Regions from separate parts of the Vibrio sp. 2433-A1 genome, predicted to be linked through region 2. Evidence: predicted binding sites of a transcription regulator. Region 2 holds the regulator's gene; each other region holds the start of a gene.
The links. The regulator CRP, encoded in region 2, controls carbon source genes, mostly activating them, when cyclic AMP is high. The targets are predictions, from matches to a motif close to TGTGANNNNNNTCACA.
Positions count from the first base shown of each region.

Region 1: a site for CRP is predicted at 4,715-4,730, ahead of mlc (sugar metabolism global transcriptional regulator Mlc). Genes of this name have one in related genera too.
Region 3: a site for CRP is predicted at 2,705-2,720, ahead of ACU01J_RS08585 (NupC/NupG family nucleoside CNT transporter). Genes of this name have one in related genera too.

Region 1 is NZ_JBRESC010000001.1:146,358-153,718, forward strand. Features, by position in the region: partial or broken gene ACU01J_RS00610 (error-prone DNA polymerase) at 1-2,184, shown strand, start outside; gene ACU01J_RS00615 (chemotaxis protein CheV) at 2,342-3,289, opposite strand; gene mlc (sugar metabolism global transcriptional regulator Mlc) at 3,422-4,639, opposite strand; gene pyk (pyruvate kinase) at 4,961-6,403, shown strand; gene ACU01J_RS00630 (patatin-like phospholipase family protein) at 6,441-7,361, opposite strand, start outside.
Region 2 is NZ_JBRESC010000002.1:192,457-199,817, forward strand. Features, by position in the region: gene astD (succinylglutamate-semialdehyde dehydrogenase) at 1-375, shown strand, start outside; gene ACU01J_RS03325 (2-oxoadipate dioxygenase/decarboxylase family protein) at 582-1,373, shown strand; gene crp (cAMP-activated global transcriptional regulator CRP) at 1,443-2,075, opposite strand; gene ACU01J_RS03335 (phosphoribulokinase) at 2,317-3,186, opposite strand; gene ACU01J_RS03340 (YheU family protein) at 3,269-3,481, opposite strand; gene ACU01J_RS03345 (hydrolase) at 3,521-4,510, opposite strand; gene ACU01J_RS03350 (TIGR02444 family protein) at 4,534-5,013, opposite strand; gene ACU01J_RS03355 (ABC transporter ATP-binding protein) at 5,010-6,932, opposite strand; gene kefG (glutathione-regulated potassium-efflux system ancillary protein KefG) at 7,103-7,361, shown strand, end outside.
Region 3 is NZ_JBRESC010000006.1:191,643-199,003, reverse strand. Features, by position in the region: gene ACU01J_RS08590 (LysR family transcriptional regulator) at 377-1,291, shown strand; gene ACU01J_RS08585 (NupC/NupG family nucleoside CNT transporter) at 1,368-2,576, opposite strand; gene ACU01J_RS08580 (exoribonuclease R) at 3,100-3,537, shown strand; gene ACU01J_RS08575 (hypothetical protein) at 3,588-4,463, opposite strand; gene dbpA (ATP-dependent RNA helicase DbpA) at 4,530-5,906, opposite strand; gene folE (GTP cyclohydrolase I FolE) at 6,013-6,666, opposite strand; gene moeA (molybdopterin molybdotransferase MoeA) at 6,825-7,361, shown strand, end outside.

The DNA.
Region 1 (7,361 bases), on a different contig from region 2:
TAAAGAGCTCTGTTTAATCGATGAGCTCAACTACCCGTTTTATTTTTTAACCATTCACGACATCGTGATGTTCGCCAAGCGTAATCATATTCTCTACCAAGGACGTGGTTCGGCGGCGAACTCGGTTGTCTGTTATTGCTTAGAAATCACTTCGGTAGACCCAAGACAAATCTCGGTATTATTCGAGCGTTTCATCAGTAAAGAGCGTGATGAACCGCCCGACATTGATGTCGATTTTGAACACGAGCGACGTGAAGAAGTTATTCAATACATTTACCAAAAATATGGCCGAGAACGTGCAGCGCTTGCGGCCACGGTTATCTCTTACCGTTTTAAAAGCGCAGTACGAGATGTTGGTAAAGCGCTCGGGATTGAAGAAAGCCAACTCGATTACTTTATTAAGAACGTCAATCGTCGAGATAGAGCCCAAGGCTGGCAAGCACAGATTGTTGAACTCGGACTGCAACCAGACTCGCTCAAAGGTGAGCAATTCATTACCTTGGTCAACGAGATCCTCGGCTTTCCTCGCCACCTATCTCAACATGTCGGTGGCTTTATCATCGCGGCGGGGCCGTTGTATGAACTGGTTCCGGTAGAGAATGCGTCTATGCCTGATCGCACCGTTATCCAATGGGATAAGGACGACTTAGAATCACTCAAACTGCTTAAGGTTGATGTCCTTGCGCTCGGTATGCTTTCTGCCATTAGGAAGTGCTTTGACTTGATAGAGAAATTCCACCAGCAAACGCTCAGTATTGCAGACATTACTCGCCGCCAAGACGACACTAATGTCTATCAAATGATTCAACGAGCGGATACCGTTGGCGTATTTCAGATCGAATCACGTGCCCAAATGAGCATGCTGCCACGACTAAAACCTGCGACTTACTATGACTTAGTGATTCAAATCGCGATTGTCAGACCGGGGCCAATCCAAGGCGATATGGTTCACCCTTTCCTCAAGCGTAGAAATGGTGAAGAGCAAATCGACTACCCATCAGAAGCAGTGCACAGTGTCTTACAGCGCACGCTTGGTGTGCCTATTTTCCAAGAGCAGGTGATTAAAATTGCTATGGTTGCGGCTGGCTTTAGTGGTGGTGAAGCCGATCAACTAAGGAGAGCTATGGCGGCTTGGAAGAAGAGTGGTGACCTCGTCAAGTTTAAAACCAAACTTATTGAAGGCATGCTCAGTCGAGGTTATCAGCTAGAGTTTGCCGAGCGAATCTTTGATCAAATTCTCGGCTTTGGTGAATATGGCTTTCCTGAAAGTCATTCAGCCTCTTTTGCTGTTCTCGCTTATTGCTCAGCATGGTTAAAACACTACCATCCCGAAGCTTTCTATACTTCTTTACTCAACAGCCTACCGATGGGCTTTTATAGCGCCTCACAGCTGGTACAAGATGCTCGTCGTCATAAGGTCGTCATCTTGCCTATTTGCGTGAATGCCTCACTCTATGACCACCAGATGATCTCTCATCAAGGTGGTTTGGCAATTCGCTTAGGGTTTCGCCAGATCAAAGGTTTTAGTCAGCAAAGCGCCAAGCAACTTATCCACGCCAGAGCCAAAAATGGTTTTACGCATGCAGGCCAAATCAAGCATATTGGTTTAAACCGTCGAGATGTCGAGCTACTTGCTTCCGCCAATGCCATGCACACGCTGAGCCAAAACCGTTACCAAACCCGCTGGGCAATGATGGACTCACTCTCTGACTTACCGCTGTTTCAAGATACCCAAAATGACACAGCGCCACTTATCGGAACCCCAACAGAGAGCCAAACATTGCTTGAAGATTATGCAGCGACGGGGCTTTCTCTTGCTAAGCACCCTATTGCTCTGCTTGATGACGCTGGCGTACTCGGGCGTTTTACTCGTATGCAAGAGCTAAAAATAAGCAGCATCAATCGCTAGTCACCGTGACAGGGGTCGTAACAGGTAAGCAATCACCAGGCACAGCTGCTGGTGTTACCTTCTTCACCTTAGAAGATGATACGGGCAACATTAATGTCGTGGTTTGGAAAGCGACAGCAAGAGCACAAAAATCCGCGTACTTAACCGCGAAAATACTGCAAGTAAAAGGAGTTTTGGAAAAAGAGGGAGAGGTTCATCATGTCATTGCAGGGCGTTTGATAGATATGACCGACAAGCTACAAGGGCTACATAGTAAATCGAGAGATTTCCATTAACGTTTCAGCGTAAGAAAATAAAAAGGGAGCCGAGGCTCCCTTTTTGGTGTTACTTTGACAAACTAAAACTTGTCTTCAGCGTCCATACTTTTTTTCTTATATTCTCTATATAGCATTTCACAAAAGTATGGTCACGCAGCACAAATAAAATAATATTCTATTTATTTAGTACTTGTCGCAATCGGTCTTGGGCAACTTCCACCAAGAGATCGGGTTGGAACTTGGAAATAAAGCGATCACAGCCGACTTTCTTGACCATTGCATCATTAAAACTACCACTGAGAGAGGTATTCAACGTGACATACAGATCCTTCATACGAGGATCGGTACGAACCTCATGAGTCAACTTATAGCCATCCATCTCAGGCATTTCAGCATCGGTAATCATCAACAGCAGTTCTTCAACAACGTTCTTACCTTCATCAGCCCATGACTTAAGCAAGTTGAGCGCTTCTAGGCCATCACGACATTCAATGATATTTAGGCCAAGTTGAGAAAGCGTCCCTCGAACCTGAGAGCGCGCCGTTGACGAATCATCAACAATCAGAACATTACGCCCAACCATTTCATCGACTAGCTCTTGATCAAGCACACCTTCAGAGATAGAAATATCGTAATCAATAATTTGCGCCAGTACTTTTTCAACGTCGATAATCTCAACGATACTCTGCCCATCACCATCTTTGACGTGAGTGATTGCCGTCAGATAGTTCGCTCTACCCGCCGTTTTTGGTGGCGGTTGAATTTCCGTCCAAGCGGTATTGACGATGTTCCTAACTTGGCCAACCAAAAAGCCCTGCACCGTCCGGTTGTACTCGGTAATGATAAGATTCTCTTCTTGATTTTCTAAGCGCGATGCCGGAAAGCCAATCGCCGCTCGAAGATCAATCACAGGGACAGAAACGCCACGCAATGACGCCACACCAGTGATATGGTGATGGGAACCCGGCATTTTGGTTAAGGGTGGAACCTTAATCACTTCACGCACTTTGAACACGTTGATGGCAAAAATCTGTCTGCTGTTCAAACTGAATAACAACAGCTCCAAGCGGTTCTCACCTACAAGGTTGGTTCGCTGATCAACTGTATTTAATACTCCAGACATACTACTTCTCGCCAAATGTGGATAATGTAAAAATAGCCTATTGAGAGGCTAAGATAAAAATAAACCCATACATCACTCAAGATTATATGGGTTTATTTAGGATTTAACAGTAAGTGATTAGTATCTGTGATCTTAGCCTTCAATCACTTTCATCAACAATAGACCATCATACAGCGCTTGTTTGATCAGCGCAGCGCCTGGCATGGTTGCTTGTTTATAGAAACGTGACTCAATCAATTCGAGGTCTTGGTGATAGACAGGTAAACTCTGCTCTTCAATACAAGCTTGAATCGCCGGATAAAGAACGTCTTTGGCTTGGTTAATTGCCCCGCCAATCAGCACTTTCTCAGGGTTAAATAAGTTGATTACGATGGCAATCGCAGAACCTAGATAACGTCCGAGCTTCTCAATCACATCAACCGCAAGTGGATCGCCGTTCGCTGCCGCTTCACAAATATCTTCAACCGATACTTCTTCAATGTCCGCAAGGCAAGAGTCTTCACCTTGGGCAATTCGTTCAGTCACTTCACTACGAATAGCTTGCGAACTGGCAACGGTTTCAAGACAGCCACGATTGCCACAATGACAAAGTTTTCCTTGAGGGTCGATTTGGATATGACCAAGCTCACCGATATTGCCATGGCGCCCTTGTAGCACTCGACCATCAAGCACAATGCCTGCGCCTAAACCATGGTGAATGGAAATCAGCACCGAGTTTTCGTTATCTTGTGAATGGCCAAAAAGCTTTTCTGCTAGTGCCCAAGCTCGCGTGTCATTGGCGATAAAAACAGGCAACCCAGTCGCCTTGTAAATTTCAGGGCCAAGTGGCAGGTTCTCTACGTTGTAGTGCGGCATCTGCAACACTACACCCTGCTCTGAATTGACCAGGCCAGGTAACGTAATCGCAATGCTCGTAACACGATCTAACTGTTCAGTGTATGTTTGAAAAAACTCATCGATTTCATGCAGCAATCGCGCAAGAACATCTTCTTGGTCCACTTCGTGGATATCAATTTTAGTATCGATTAGCACATCACCACCCAACTCATGCAATGCAATCGTCAAGTAGCCACGCCCTAAACGCATCGAAAGAAATTGCCACCCTTCGTTGTTGACCTGTAGACCAACGGCAGGACGCCCACGACTTGTCGCTTCCTGGACTGTGGTTTCGTGTATCAGGTGGGCCTCGATAAGCTCACGAGTGATTTTGGTAATACTCGCAGGTGCGAGCTCACTCTTTTTAGAGAGATCGATTCGAGAAATTGGACCTTTTTGATCAATGAGTTTATATACACGGCCAGCATTGACCTGCTTGATATGATCAATATGGCCAGGTTGAGCCATGTACATAGAGCACTCCGAATATCAACAACCTGGTAATTTTTTTACTTTGCGAAGTAATTGTGAAGAGCTTTGATAGATCGCCGTGACAAGTGTCACGTATAAACATAATTCTTTGTGTACCTAATCAAATAGCAAAGTATTTATCACATTTAATCTTTTGTTTTTTTGCATTAATAAATATGTTTTTCATCACCTTTCAAATGAGAATACGAGCAAATAATCAGCACCCTTCCTCGGCAGGTATATACTTATAAATTTAGGGATGGGAACAACAACTTATCAGCCGCATCGTTTTCTTCGCGGTAAAATTAGATCAAGGAGATCCGAATGACCTCAATCCAAAGAAGAACAAAAATTGTTTCTACTCTTGGACCTTCTACCGATGCACCCGGCGTACTTGAAGCAATTTTAGAGGCTGGCGTGAACGTTGTAAGAATGAACTTTTCACATGGAAGTGCACAAGATCACCGTGAGCGTGCAACCCGTGTACGTAACATTTCTGCCAAGCTCGGCACTCATGTCGCAATCTTAGGTGACCTCCAAGGACCCAAGATTCGCGTATCGACCTTTAAAGATGGCAAAGTGCAACTCAACGTAGGGGATATTTTCACTCTAGATAGCAGCTTGCCAGCAGGCCAAGGTGATAAAGACGCGGTCGGCCTAGACTACAAAGAACTGCCAAACGACGTTTCCACTGGCGATGTGCTGCTACTTGATGATGGCCGTGTTCAACTTCAGGTTATGGCTGTGAGCGGTACTCAAGTTCGAACCAAAGTGATCATAGGTGGCCCTTTATCCAACAATAAAGGCATCAATAAAAAAGGCGGCGGCCTCTCTGCGGAAGCTCTGACAGAAAAAGATAAGAACGACATCAAGTTAGCAGCAGAGATCAAAGTCGATTATTTAGCCGTTTCATTCCCAAGGAATGGCGAAGATATGAAATACGCGCGTAGACTTGCCACTGACGCTGGGCTGCAAACTCGCCTTGTAGCGAAGGTAGAACGCGCTGAGACCGTCGAAACTGAAGAAAGCATAGATGACATCATTCTCGCCTCAGATGCCGTTATGGTGGCTCGTGGGGACTTAGGGGTCGAAATTGGCGACCCAGAACTAATTGGAGTTCAAAAACAATTGATTCGCCGAGCGCGTGCATTAAACCGTACTGTCATCACTGCCACTCAGATGATGGAGTCGATGATGGAAAACCCAATGCCGACTCGTGCTGAGGTGATGGACGTCGCCAACGCGGTTCTCGACGGTACCGATGCGGTCATGCTCTCTGGTGAAACGGCTGCAGGTAAATACCCATTAGAAACCGTTCGCTCTATGGCGGAGGTGTGTGTCGGTGCTGAGAAAATGTCGTCGATTAACCGCTCTGGCTACCGCATGGATTCGGTGTTTGAAACCGGTGAAGAGACTATCGCAATGTCTACCATGTTCGCTGCCAACCACATGCGTGGCATCAAAGGCATTGTTACCCTGACGGAATCAGGCCGAACAGCCCTTATGATGTCACGCTTAAGTTCTGGCCTACCAATTTTTGCACTGTCAAGAAACGAGCGTACACTCAACCTATCTGCACTCTACCGTGGTGTGTTCCCGGTCTACTTTGATGATAAAGGGGATACGGGATTGGAGATAGCTCAAGCAGCGGTCGGAACACTCAGGGAGCGTGGCCTGTTAGATGAAGGGGACTTAGTCATTATCACCCAAGGTGACGTGATGGATGTTGTTGGCTCAACCAACTGCATGCGTATTGTTGCTGCCTAACTCAAGGCCAATGATGTGGGGAGGTATGTTACTCCCCTCATTTCAATTCAAAGGTTGGTTTGGCAATACATTGCGAAAACGACTCCACAAAACGGAAACCCGCATCTAATCCCACTTGATAATCATGCAGTAACTCTTCCCTCTCACTCATCAATGACGTTGATTTGAGCGGTTGATCGGGTTTGATTTGGATGATAAAGCAATCGTCTGGCGGAGAGTGTAAAAAGTCCTGCGTTAATGAGTAGGTTTGATAATGTACCATCAGCATATCCGCTAATCCGGACTCAAACTTATCACCAATAAGATGACTCAACCGATAAATATCATCGGCGCCGAAAAGCCAACGACCGCCATTGAGTAACTCAAGATGCGTATGCTCACTTTTCTCTAGACGAGAGCGCTCCACTTGCTCGTTGAAAAAACTACTCCAGTCTTGTTTCCACTGACCCAGTTTATCTTGCCAGTGCCCTTGGATAACATTAAACGAGTCACGCAACCACTCTACTGCAGGCTCTTGATTAACCTCTTCAGAATTGGTAATGAGGTCTTCCCCTTCCGTTCTTATCACCACAATGCAACGCGCTTCTTTACGCCACGCTTCTTGCACTGGAATTGATGCCGATACACCGCCATCAACATATTCACCATGAGGGAACAAAATAGGTTCAGGGTAAAGCCGAGGAATAGCGCAAGTGGCAAGAAGCACTCGCCTCCAGTCATCTTGTAACATCGGTAGGTAGTGATCGGATAAACGATTGGTATCGGTCACTGCGGCATACGCCTCTCGGCCAGACAAAATCTTACGTCCCATATCAATATCTAACCGATACGGATAATCGCAAATTTTTTCTAGTGCCCAGTCCATGCCCATATATTGCTTACGGCGAATATAACGAAATAGGTTAAAGAACTCAGAATCAGTCGTGAGGTCGAGAATAAACGAGCGTCCTATACCATT
Region 2 (7,361 bases):
ATTGACGTCACAGCGATCGCAGAGCTACCCGATGAAGAGTACTTTGGTCCATTGCTACAAGTGGTTCGTTACCAGGGGCTTGAGAAAGCGGTCGAGCTGGCCAACGATACACGCTTTGGTCTATCGGCAGGTCTAGTTTCTACCGATGACAGCGAATGGGAGTACTTTGTTGACCACATTCGTGCCGGCATCGTGAACCGTAACCGCCAGCTAACGGGCGCAAGTGGTGATGCACCATTTGGTGGCCCAGGTGCATCGGGTAACCTACGCCCAAGTGCGTACTACGCAGCTGATTACTGCGCTTATCCTATGGCATCAATGGAAGGTGGAGAAACTCTTCTTCCGGCAACATTGAGCCCAGGGCTAGAGCTGTAAAAAAACATTAGCTATAAAAACATTAGGTCAAAGAACCTAAGTTAGGAATTCCCTTCTTCCTCCCTGAGCAGGGAGGCTTTTAACGTCACAGGTTGAAGGCTATCAGACTGATTATCTGGACAAATCGGTCTGATAGCCTCTTTTATAACTTAACCAATAATAACGACTAACCCTATAACGTAAACAACCGTAAACAAGGAGGCGTTATGACGCCAGATGCTTTATTCCAATCGTTATGGAAAGACTATATTCAACGCTTGTGTCCCTCTGCTGAAAAAGTGCATCAACTACTGCAAGAAGATGAAGCGCTGATCAATGACCATATCGCGTTACGCACTTTCAATGTCGAGCCATTGGGTATTGCAACTTTAGCGCAGCCTTTCTTAGATGTTGGCTACAAACCTTGCGGTGACTATCTGTTTGAAAGTAAGAAGTTGGTCGCCAAGCACTTTGAGCACCCTGACCCGAAACAGCCAAAAGTGTTTATCAGTGAGCTAAAAGTGGAAGAGTGCTCTGAAGCATTGCAAGCTATCGTTGCAAAGCTTGTTGAGCAATTAGACACCAGTAAACTAAAAGGTCATGAGTTCTTGTCTGGCGGTCGCTTATGGGACTTAAGCTATGCTGATTTCCAAACACTGGCGACAGAGAGCGAGTATGCTTCTTGGTTAGCGGCGCACGGCTATGGTGCCAACCACTTTACTGTTAGCGTCAACCAACTGAATGCCTTTGAGGAAGTGGTTAGCGTCAATAATCACTTGCGTGATGCGGGTTTTACCATTAACGAGTTTGGTGGTGAAGTGAAAGGCTCTCCAGAGGTACTGTTAGAACAATCCTCAACCATGGCTGATAAAGTTGCGGTGCAGTTTAGTGAAGTGACTGAAATCATCCCAGGTGGCTTCTATGAGTTTGCTAAGCGTTACCCAATGCCGAATGGTGAACTTTACCCAGGGTTTGTTGCTGCATCTGCAGATAAAATTTTCGAAAGTACCAACGGCTAGTACTATTCGTCAGATAAAAAGAAAGCCACCGCGTAGGTGGCTTTTTTAATTCTTATTCGTTAATCGAAATTAACGAGTACCGTATACAACGATTGTCTTACCGTGAGCAGAGATTAGGTTCTGCTCTTCTAGCATTTTCAGGATACGACCAACGGTTTCACGAGAACAGCCAACGATTTGACCAATCTCTTGACGAGTGATCTTAATCTGCATGCCGTCTGGGTGAGTCATTGCGTCAGGTTGTTTCGCTAGGTTTAGTAGCGTCTGAGCAATGCGGCCCGTTACGTCTAGGAATGCTAGGTCACCCACTTTCTGGCTAGTCACTTGTAGGCGGCTTGCCATTTGCGCTGAAAGGCGCATTAGGATGTCTGGGTTAACTTGAATTAGTTGACGGAACTTCTTGAAAGAGATTTCTGCTACTTCACAAGGAGATTTAGCACGAACCCAAGCTGTACGTTCTTGATCTTCTTCGAATAGACCAAGCTCACCGATAAAGTCACCTTGGTTTAGGTAAGAAAGGATCATTTCCTTACCTTCTTCGTCCTTGATAAGAACCGCAACAGAGCCTTTAACGATGTAGTACAAAGTCTCTGCTTTTTCGCCCGCATGAATTAGCGTGCTTTTTGATGGGTACTTATGAATATGACAGTGTGAAAGGAACCACTCTAATGTTGGATCGGTTTGAGGTTTACCTAGAACCATAATATCTCACTTCCTCTGCAGGGTACGCTTGCCGCTTTCCATGTTTTAGCAAAGCCTTAAATAGGCCCACTAGGATAAGAGCACTTTACAAATGCTGCAAGCCATCTTGTGTTTCGGTAAGAAATAGTATCCTTTTTCGAAAACGATTTCTTGATTTTAATCGGGTCAATAGGTGTATTTACTACGCAAAACTGTGCACATGATCACGGTATGAAAAGTAATCGTGTTCTAGCCGTGAGTATTAGCCAATTTTTCCCGTTTCGATTAATTGTTGAAGAATAGGTCGTACGATTAATTCCATCGCAAAACTCATTTTACCGCCCGGTACAACGATGGTGTTGTGACGTGACATAAATGAACCATCAATCATGGCGAGTAGGTAAGGGTAATCAACATTCTTGATGCCGCGAAGGCGAATCACCACAAAACTCTCATCTAGGCTTGGAATGCCTTTGGCGTTAAGTGGGTTTGACGTATCGACTGTTGGAACACGCTGAAAGTTAATATGAGTACGAGAAAACTGTGGCGTAATGTAGTTCAGGTAGTCGTCCATGGAACGAACTATCGAATCCATCACCGCTTCACGTGAATGGCCTCTATCACGCGTGTCACGGACAAATTTCTGAATCCACTCAAGGTTAACGATCGGCACCATACCAATCAGGAAGTCGACATGTTGAGCGACATTAACGTCACCATCAACCACACCACCATGCAAACCTTCGTAGAATAGAACGTCTGAGTTTTCCGGTAGATCTTGCCAGGGGGTAAAGGTGCCCGGCATTTGATTGTAAGGGACGGCTTCGTCAAAAGTGTGTAGATAACGGCGTACTTGGCCTGTGCCTTCTTGACCGTACTGACGGAAGAACTCCGCTAGACCACCAAAGTCATTAGCTTGCGGGCCAAAATAGCTGATATGACGACCCTGCTCACGAGCTTTACGGATTTCGACATCCATTTCCGGGCGAGTGAAACGGTGAAAACTGTCTCCTTCAACCCAAGCTGGCTTAACGTTCATCATGTTGAACATCTTGCGGAAAGCCTCTGAGGTAGTAGTGGTTCCGGCACCGGACGAACCAGTAACGGCAATAATAGGGTGTTTTGCTGACATGACAAACCTTGTCTGAGAGTACGTTCCTGTAATCGACGTCCACTATAGCATGCTTTGCTTGGACGTCACTGTATGCAGTTCTCTAAAATCGATTTTTGAGTTGAATGTCGACTGTTTCATGTAACTCAGAGAAAACCACTACGGCGTCTCCTGACTCAAGCTGCTTTTTGATTTGGTCAATTTTGCTTTGCAGAGAAATCTCTACCGCGCCGTAGTCTGTCCCTTCACGCAGGACAAATTCTTTGATTAAGTTGTCCAGCGTGTCTGGATCGATTTGTTGCCAAGGAACAATCATAAATACCTCTAGATTTTATGTTCGTTTCAGACGCCGCTATTATGCAGAAACCGCCAAACTTTCATAGTAGGCAGGTAGAGCTTCTTCCAACCAGAAACGCGGCTTTATTGCACTGCCAGTGACAAAACCAACATGACCACCTTGGTCAAATAAGCGATAGTCGATGTTCTCAGGCAACACATACTTCGGGATCACGGCATCCGTCATAAATGGATCGTCTTTGGCGTGAATGATCTGGGTCGGCAAAGTGATCTCTTTAAGGCGATGAATCCCTGAGCATTGATGGTAGTAATCTTCGGCATCTTTAAATCCGTGCAGTGGTGCGGTGATTAAGTCATCAAACTCGTACAACTTTGTGACTCGTTTGATGTTGTGATAACTGAGGCCGAGTTCCCCTTTGAGGAGGTGATGCTTTTGCAGTGCGCTCTTTTTCAACGAAGAGAGTAGGTAGTTTTTATACAGCTTAGAAAAGCCTTGTTCGATTCGTTCCGAACAGGCAGAGAGATCCAACGGAGCAGAGACGATAGTCGCCCCATCAATCACTGGGTTGTCACGATACTTAGCGAGGTAGTTAGCCAGCATATTACCGCCAAGCGAGATACCTACAGCGACTTTGGTTTGGTTAGGAAACAGAGAGTCGAGATGCTCAAGGAAAAAGCGTGCGTCTTCGACTTCACCAGAGTGGTAGGCCCGAGCTAGTCTGTTGGGCTTACCGCTACAGCCGCGAAAATGCATCATTACTGATAGCCAGCCTTGTTTAGCAAAGGCATCCATCAAGCCATTGGCGTAAGGGCTGTAAAAGCAGCCCTCCAAGCCGTGAAAAAGGACAAAAATCGGCTTATTAATTTTGGCCTGTTCACCATTGCTTTGAACGACATCTTCACTCCAAGCTATATCGAGAAAGTCCCCATCAGGCGTATCAAGTGTTTGCCACACAGGTTCAAATAGCGCTTTCTTGCGAATAAATCGTGGTGCTAGGGTTTGAAGGTGTGGATTGGTTAGTCCTTTAGCCGCAACAAATTGAGTCATAACAGTCCTAAGGTCGGTAGAGCTTATCGATTGGCAATATTATTGATAGGTTCGGCAAAGGCCGAGTAGAGCTGCTCACCGCCGAGCTGGCGACAATAGCGCAATACCAGTGGTTCACAATGATTCTTTTCAAGATGAATACTGTTGATGCAGTCAACCAGATCAGATTGCTGCTGTTTTTCCAATTGAAGCTCGAATTGAAGTGACTCGCGATAGAGCGTATCGGGTAAGTGAAGTTTGAGTTTACGCCTTAATTCACGATAACTGAGCAGTAATGCTTCAGAACGACCTAAACACTCTTCAACGCGGTGCCAGTCTTGTTCTCTGAAACAGATCTGCTGCTCATCAAGCCACTTGAGCAGCAGCAGTAGGTTAACGTTGCCTTTAAATTGGTTCTGAAGATTCAAGCACGCCTCTTTGACCTCTCGCACGCTGTAATACTGCAAACTGAATTGCCATAAGCGTTCAAGAGTTAAAGAAATTTCGACGTGCTTTGAACTCATAGGCTATTGAACTCCTGTTCCATCTGTTCTAGTTCTTCTTGGAGAGACATCCACTCCATTTCGACATCTTCAAGTTCACTTTTGCTGTTAGCCTGAACAGCGAGTACTTGATTAAGTTTAGCTTTATTTTCGGCTTCATAAAGGCTGTTGTCAGACAATTGCGTTTCCGCTTCAGATAATGCTGAGCCTAACTTATCCATTTTTGCTTCCAGATTTGTCAGCTTTTTACGAATAGGTGCGGTCAGTTTGCGAAACTCTGCTTCACGACGTTTTTGGTCTTTTTTCGCTGCGGCGCTGTTCTCACTGCTCTTTTCTGGTTGCTGTGCTTGCGCTTCACGGCGTTCTGCTTTTTGCTGTTCAGTCAGCCATTTGTAGTAATCATTCAAATCACCATCAAATGGAGCGACCTGGCGATCGTGAACAAGGTAAAGGTCATCGGTTGTTGCGCGTAGTAGATAACGGTCGTGCGAAACAATCACCATTGCGCCTTCGAACGTTTGTAGCGCCATAGTCAAAGCTTGACGCATATCGAGGTCTAGGTGGTTGGTTGGCTCATCGAGCAGCAATAGGTTAGGTTTTTGCCACACGATCAAAGCAAGCACTAAGCGAGCTTTCTCGCCACCAGAGAACGGAGCGACTTTCTCTAGCGCTTTGTCGCCTTGGAAGCCAAAACTGCCTAAGTAGTTACGCAGCTCAAGTTCATTCTTGTCTGGGGCGATCTGCATCATATGCTGCAGCGGAGTTTCTTCTGGGTGGAGAGTTTCGAGCTGATGCTGAGCAAAGTAGCCAATCTTTACGCCTTGAGAGTAGGTTAGGTCGCCGCCTTGAGGGTTAAGCTCTCGCGATAGCAGTTTAATCAACGTAGATTTACCCGCACCGTTGCGGCCAAGTAGACCGATACGGCTACCCGGTACTAGATTTAGGCGAATCTTCTCAAGGATTAGGTTGTCGCCATAACCTGCTGACACTTCGTCCATCATAATGATTGGATTAGGCAGGGCGTCTGGGTCGCGGAATTGAAAGCTAAACGGGTTATCCAGTTGAGCTGGCAGAACCTTTTCCATGCGCTCTAACGCTTTAATACGGCTTTGTGCTTGGCGAGCTTTGGAGGCTTTATAGCGGAAACGGTCAATGTAGCTTTGCATGTGCGACATCTGTTTCTGCTGCTTCTCAAACTGAGCTTGTTGCAAGATGAGCTTTTGTGCTCGCTGGTCTTCAAACGACGAGTAGTTACCCGTGTATTCATGCAGTTGTTGATTCTCTACATGGATGACTCGGCCAACAATTGGGTCAAGGAAATCTCGGTCGTGCGAGATGAGAACCAAGGTGCCAGGGTAGTTTTGTAGCCAGCGTTCTAACCACATTACCGCATCTAGGTCCAAGTGGTTGGTTGGCTCATCGAGTAGCAAAAGATCAGAGCGGCAAAGTAGTGCCTGAGCTAGGTTAAGACGCATACGCCAACCGCCGGAGAACTGAGTTAAGCTCCAACTCATTTGCTCTTGGCTAAAGCCTAAACCATCAAGTAACTCGGCTGCGCGAGCACGAATGCTGTAACCGCCAATAGTTTCAATTTTGCCGTGGATCTCGGCAACTAAGGTGCCATTATCTTTTTGCTCAGCCTCAGCTAAATCAGACTCTAGACGACGGTATTCACGGTCACCATCAATGACATACTCAATCGCACTGCGCTCTAACGCTGGGGTCTCCTGAGCCACCCATGCCATCTCCCAATGGGCGGGTTTGCTAAAATTACCAGCATCAATAGAAAGTTCGTCTTTAATCAGGGCGAATAGAGTGGATTTGCCACAACCGTTCTTACCCACAAGGCCGACTTTATCGCCTGGGTGAATGGTTGCAGAGGCTTGTTCAAGCAGTGGTTTGCCACCGCGTAGAAGCTGAATGCCAGAGAAGGTAATCATAATCTTGTGCTTTGTCTTTGCTCGTATTGCGTCGAATAGTAGGTTACTTGACTAGTTATGTCGATCGTTGCGTTATTGTGGCTAACAACGTATAACAAACTGATAACGATAAATTACAATAAATACAGTCATCTTCGGCTATGAATAATATAAGGATTGCTGTCCAAGGAATGCAGAACTTACCTTCCGATATACCTAAGGTATTGGTGATTTACGCGCACCCAGAATCGCGAGACTCTGTCGCCAACCAAATGATGCTTAAGAAAGTCGAATCTCTTGAGCATGTCACTGTGCATGATCTTTATGCTCACTACCCAGACTTCTTCATTGATGTCAGTACGGAGCATAAGCTGCTTAATGAGCATGATGTAATTGTCTTTCATCATCCTTTATATATGTACTCATGCCCGGCGTTACTGAAAGAATGGA
Region 3 (7,361 bases), on a different contig from region 2:
AGTCACAGGTTACTGCTTATAAGCTTGTTATTATTGATGTTTGAATGGGGTAAGCTTAGAGGCTGATGCGCGGGAAAAAACCTAAGGGCGACCAAACTTGGTATGGTACGCCCGTCAAAGGCTAGTCATATTGAGGGAACAAGATTTCACTCTCGACTTTCAAGCATTAATGTCATGACAGAAAATGCAAAAACACCCAATGTTGCAAATAAGATGTTTTCAAGCATGGACCATAGATCGAGTAACGTTGTGGCTTGCTGCATAAGTCATCTCCTTTGACTATTACGAGGCTTTCAACATATCGTACAGCGCAGCCATAAACTGCGATCGCAATCTCAAGATAACATTATTCACAAACAATTAACCAAAATGGATTATGAAAAATACCAAACTCATCGCCCTACTTCCTGATCTTGCGAGCTTCATTCTTATTGTCGATGAAGGCAGCTTTACCGCGGCGGCGAAGCAATTGAATGTGACACCTTCTGCGTTGAGTAAACTGGTTACTCGCCTTGAGTCATCACTCTCGGTCAAGCTATTTGAACGTACCACTCGTAAACTGATTATCACTCGCGCAGGCCAACAAGTTTACGATCAAGCAATGGTGATGCTAAACGCGGCCAAACAAGCAGTTGAGCTTTCAACATCAGCCCATGAAGAGATGTCAGGGGCACTAACAATTGCGGCACCTGAAGCATTTCTAAACTCCGTATTGCAGCCACACGTTGTGCCGTTCTTACGACAATACCCTGATATTCAGTTGAAACTGCGTGTTGCGGATGGGGAGATAGATCTTATTCGTGATGGCATTGATGTCGCCTTCAAGCTGACCGATAAACCGGATGAAAACTTGGTTCTTAAGGAAGTCAGTAAAACTAACCTAGTACTCTGCGCGAGTCCGGATTACATCGCTCAAAGAGGCATGCCCGAACATCCAACAGAGTTAGAGCACCACGATTGTTTGTATCTGGCAGAAAACGATCGTGACCATATATGGGACTTCTTCAAGGATGATGAATATCACTCAGTTTCGGTATCTGGTCGCTACGCAGTGAACCATTCTCAGATGCGCTTAACTGGTGTAAAAAATGCGCTAGGAATTGGGATTTTCCATGACTTTGTGATTGCCGATGCCATCGCACAAAAGCAAGTGATACCTGTTTTGTCAGACTGGACAATCAAAAGTAACTATCACGGCGCAATTGCCATGCAATACCCACAGACCAAATACATGCCAGCCAGACTGCGCGGCTTTATTGATTACATCACCGAGCAGCTTCGAAACCAATAGTTCGAAATACCGTAACCTAAAATAAAAAAGCCCAGAGCATTCACTCTGGGCTTTAGATTTAGAAGCTAAGTATCGATTAAAGCAGGATAAAGATACCCGCTAGACACGCACTCATTAAGTTAGCTAATGTGCCCGCTAGGACCGCTTTGATACCTAGGTTTGCAACTTCGGAGCGACGCTCTGGAGCAATCACACCGATAGAACCAAGCTGAATTGCGATAGAACCGATGTTAGCAAAACCACACAGTGCGAAAGTGACGATAACTTGTGTGTGCTCAGATAGCAGCGCTTTATGGTCAACGAAGTCGATAAAGGCAACGAACTCGTTCATTACGATCTTCTGACCAATGTATGAACCAGCCATTAATACTTCATTTGAAGGGACACCAATCAACCACGCTAAAGGCGAGAACAGGTAACCGAATAGTGCTTGCAGAGTAATACCGCTAAAGCCCGCTACTTCACCTAGGCTTTCCAGGCCAGTGTTAACCATTGCGATAACACTCACGAAAGCAATAAGCATAGTACCTACCGCAACCGCGACTTTCATACCGTTCATCGCACCACTTGCCAGTGCATCAATCACATTGCTTTCTTGCGCTTGATCCATCTCGATATCTGATTGATCAACTGGTGTGTCGCGCTCAGGTACGATAATTTTAGCCATCATCAAACTACCTGGTGCTGCCATGAAGCTTGCTGCAATTAGATACTTTAGCTCTACGCCTAAACCCGCATAGCCACCAAGTACGCTACCCGCTACCGATGCCATACCACCAGCCATTACAGCAAACAGTTCAGAACGAGTCATTCGAGAAAGGAAAGGACGAACAAGAAGTGGAGATTCACCTTGTGAAAGGAAGATGTTACCTGTCGCAACTAACGACTCTGCTTTACTAGTGCCTAAGAATTTTTGAATGCCGCCACCGATAAACTCGATAACTTTTTGCATGATGCCGAGGTAGTAAAGAGCAGAAATAAGGGCACTGAAGAAAATGATAATAGGAAGGACGCGAACCGCAAAAATGAAGCCAGTGCTAGCTAAGTCACCAAACAGGAATTTAATCCCTTCATCGGCGAAGCCCAATAGACTAGAAACACCACCACTTAGTGATGTTAAAGCCGCTTGGCCTAAAGGAAAATACAAGACTAACGCGGCAAAGCCTACTTGAAGCATTAAAGCGCGTGATACTGTTTTCCAGTTAATTGATTTTCGACTTTCTGATAGCAACACTGCGCAAAGCAGCAAAGATGCCACACCGATTAAGCCAAATAACAGATTCATTTAAATTTACCTCTACAAGCATTGAATAAATAGCTGGTCCTGTCCGTGGGGTCATTCACCATTCCGTGTGACGGCTTGTATTGGTAGAGCGATTACTCTCAACCGGGCGCAAAGTATAGCGCCGCAAGTGAGATATTCATCACATATTTTCACGCAAACGTTCAAGCGTTCATCTTTCAATCAAAATGACTAAATCTAGTCCTCTGTTTAACGTCATCTTGACAAATTTGTTGGCAAAATTTGATGGGAGCTTTATTGAATCGATATCACATTTTTTAAGTGGAAGTGAATAAATATTTATTATTTAGTGGCTAAGTTATCAATAGCTTCTAATTTTAATGGATGAGATTTACGACAAGAATAAGTTCTCTAACAACGTCATAGGCTAATCTAGCAAGCACAACAATAAAGTTTCCCCGCCGAATTGCGGGGCTTTTTTTGCCTTTTTGACACGCATCTTTACTAGCAATCTGCCTGTGAGCCGTTAGAATACCTGCCCTACTCATCATCACTGAGAAAAACAATGCAACGCGATTACACTTATCAATCTCTCTCGGTAATGCCTCGAGATGAACTCGAAGAGCTTAGCCTTCGTATGGTTCATCGACTTGTTCCTGAAGAGTCTATGGCGGAGCTTTTTACTTTTGAGCAAAGTGAAACTGAAAACGAAGATAAACTGCAAGAAGCGCAGTTTGATGCAATGCTTCGAATGAATGCAATTGCCCTCAGCGAACTTCCGGCCTTGTTCAGTGAATCAGAGAACAAAGAACAAAACATTTTGCGTATGCAGCGTCTATTACTGTGGCACTTTTACACGGTCTCTTTTCACCTAGAACGTGCGATCCCATTAGAAACCCACTGTAACCACGTTGAGGTTATCCTTAAGCAGAGTCCGCAAAATGCGCTTGAATGGGTAACGACACTTACTGATCTTTTACGTCAGTACGCCAAAATTGCTTAGTAGAATGATCGCATTACGATTAAGGCGATCATTCTGCTATAGCAAACGGGTTATTGGTTAATTTTAGGTAGGTTATGCAACCACTCAGCTTTGGTCAGATAGGTACGGCCTCCGCGACGTGCTAAAGGGCTAGACTTGTCGACAATCTTCAACTGATCATCTGCAACATTGGCCATATAAATCCATTTAGGCTCTCGACTAAGATAAACAAAACGGCTACCTCCTGCACCAGGAAGGTAATTTGCGTTTTTAAGATCCCCGCCTTGAACAGAAACAGAACTATTCGGATAGTAATCAACACCCATCGACATTAATAGCTTAGCGTTAGGTGAAGTACTTTCAATCCATGCTTTAGTTCTGACAAAAATGCCAAGAACACTTTGTCCTTCGAAAGCAATGATATCTGTCCCGCCGTGTAAGACTTGGTCTTGCTTAAGTTGAAAATAGTCCCCATTTGGATAGGCATCATCGATCTTAGTAATAATATCTGATTGGTAATGTGAAGCCCATGTAACAGGTGCGACACTGAGCTTTTGCCATGAGGCCGACTCAATGTTGCTACCTTTTAATAACCAAATTTCGAAGTCGCCATAATGTATTTGAGCATTGTCAGCTGTGTTATCCGCTGATTCAAAAACCGTAAACCACCCCGTCAATGCTGACCATGGCGTTGAATCTGTAAGTGTCTTATCAAGGATGTCGTCAGCCCACCACTTTGGCGCGGCATCACCTCGAGGTATGCCTTGATTTATTGCACCATGAAATGCCCAAGCCTTATCTGGTGCATTCTTTAGCAATGCATCATTTGCAAGGGTCATGCTGTTTATCGTATCGTAAGCAAATGCAGGGGCTTGAACTTGTGCATCGTCCTTCCCTTGACAGGCTGTGAGTAACAAAATGAACATAGCAACAAAAAATTGTTTCATAAAATCCTCTAAATAGACACAACGAGAGATGTTGTCAGATTTACTTTCAAAAACACAATCGAGTGGTTATTTCATTATACGGGCTTTAAAGTTACGTCCTTTCATTTTACCCATTTGTAGCTGCTTTAGCGCAGGTTTAACAATGTCGTGCTCAACCGCGACATAAGAAACCATGGCTAGGATAGTAATCTTACCAATTTTCTTACCGTCTAAGCCCGCTTGTTTAGTTAGCGCACCTAAAATATCACCAGCGCGAACCTTTTGCTTTTTTCCGCCAAGGATCTGAATCGTCTGCATCTTTGGATAGAAAGCTCGCTCAACTGGCTTCTCTGGTAACTCTGATGCATTGATTGCAATATCCATGTATTCATCAATACGCGCTACACGGTATTCTTCTTTCTCACTGTAGAAGCTAAATGCTACGCCTTTCGAACCTGCTCGGCCAGTACGGCCAATACGGTGTACGTGCACTTCTGGGTCACGTGACAACTCAAAGTTAAACACAGCATCTAGGTTATCAACGTCAAGACCGCGAGCTGCTACGTCAGTCGCCACAAGAACAGAGATACTCTTATTGGCAAACATTGTCAGCGCTTGTTCACGTTCGCGTTGCTCCATATCACCATGAAGCTCAACCACGCTAAAACCGCGGTGACTTAATTCATCGGTTACGTTTTGTACTTCTTTCTTAGTGTTGCAGAACACAACTGAAGATTCTGGCTTATGGGTAAGTAGCAGAGCTTCTAGTGCATCATCACGCTCTTCTGTGGTATTCAGTTTGAAGAAACGCTGTTCGATTGTGCTTTTTTGGTGCGTTGATTCAACCTTGATCATTTCTGGGTTAACCATCACTTTGGTAGCCAAAGAGTCGATGTTATCGGGGAAAGTTGCACTAAACAGCAGGGTTTGGCGTTTAGCCGGTGCTGCATCAATGATGGTATCAATCGCGTCTTCAAAGCCCATATCCAACATACGGTCCGCTTCGTCCAGCACTAGGGTATTTAACTCATCAAGATTGATACGGCCTTTAGACATGTGATCAAGAATACGACCCGGTGTACCGACTAAAATATGCGCACCGTGCTCAAGTGAACCAATTTGTGGCCCTATTGGCATACCACCACACAGTGTTAGCACTTTAATGTTATGAATACCGCGCGCTAATGTGCGGATCTCTTTCGCTACTTGGTTTGCTAGCTCTCGCGTTGGGCAAAGAACCAAAGTCTGTACACGGAAACGCTTCACGTTAAGGTTGCTTAATAGGCCTAATGTGAACGTTGCTGTTTTACCTGAACCCGTTTTACCTTGGCCGATAACATCTTTGCCAGCTAATACCATCGGCAGTGCTTGCTGCTGAATAGGCGTCATCTCTGTGTAGCCAAGGCTATCAAGGGTTTCAGTCAACTCAGGTCTTAGGTTCAGTGTTTTAAATGAAGTTGTCACTATTTTATCCTTTAAGGATGTGTTAACCAAAGTTCGGCTAACAACAAAAACAAAAACCGCTTCCATAACGAAGCGGTTTGAAAATCGGTTGAATCGTTACTCAGCCCTATCGAATTCCGTGTAGGAACTCGTGTCTTGTAGCTGGGTTCGATTTGAAGATACCACCAAGCGCTGTTGTGGTTGTTTCGCTAGTCGCATCCATGACACCGCGCGATTTCACACAGTAGTGCGTTGCATCAATCGTTACGGCTACGTCGTCTGACTCGAGCAAGGTTTGCAATGCCACAAGGATCTGCTGAGTCATTCGCTCTTGCACTTGTGGGCGCTGAGCAAAGAATCGAACAATACGATTGATCTTTGATAAGCCGATGATTTTACCGCGAGGGATGTAAGCTACTGCTGCGCGGCCATCAATCGTCACCAAATGGTGCTCACAAGTACTGGTCACGGTGATCTCTTTGACGCGTACCATCTCGCTCACGTTCATCTTATTTTCGATAACCGTGATTTTAGGGAAATTTGAATAGTCTAACCCTGAGAATATCTCATCAACGTACATCTTTGCGATACGTTGTGGTGTTTCTTCAAGGCTATCGTCGGTAAGGTCAAGTTCTAACAGAGAAAGAATCTCACGCATATGGTGTTGAATTTTCTCTTTTTTCTCATCTCGACTGAGCTGATTAGGCGCCATTGGCGTTTCCAATCCTCGTTGCTCTAGCGCATCTTTAACTAACTTCGCTGATTCGCTAAGACCTAACATACCACTTCCTCTTACTTTACCCCTTTCGGATGGCAGACAAGGATACTCGGATTTATCAATAATTACACCCATATTTTATCGGATGTCATTATTGCACAAGGCTTTCTGTGGTAAAGTGACCGGATTATCTGACCATAATAAAAGAGTAGGATTTTGATATGGGCTGCTGTGACGCTCCTGGCTTGATGCCGATCGAAGATGCGATGGAAAAAATGCTGTCGCCAATTAAACCTATCCAAGCGACCTTACAACTCCCACTAGCCGAAGCAATTGGCTTTGTATTAGCTGAAGACATTTTATCCCCTATTTTCGTTCCTCCATTCGATAATTCCGCAATGGATGGATACGCTTTGCGTCTCGCGGATTTGGCGCAAAACAATGTTATGCCTTTAGCGGGTAAGTCATTTGCTGGTCAACCATTCCACGGTGAATGGCCGCTCGGAACTTGTATTCGCATTATGACTGGCGCAAAGATCCCTGAAGGCTGTGACGCGGTGATCATGCAAGAGAACACTGAAGTGACCGATGCAGGCATTCAGTTCAACCAAACGGATGTTAAGCCGCAAAATAACATTCGCCCAATGGGCGATGATATTGCTCAAGGTGCGACAGTACTGGCGAAAGGCGCTCGTCTAACATCGCGTGATATTCCGATGATCGCTACCCTTGGTATTAGTCATGTAACCGTAGTCCGT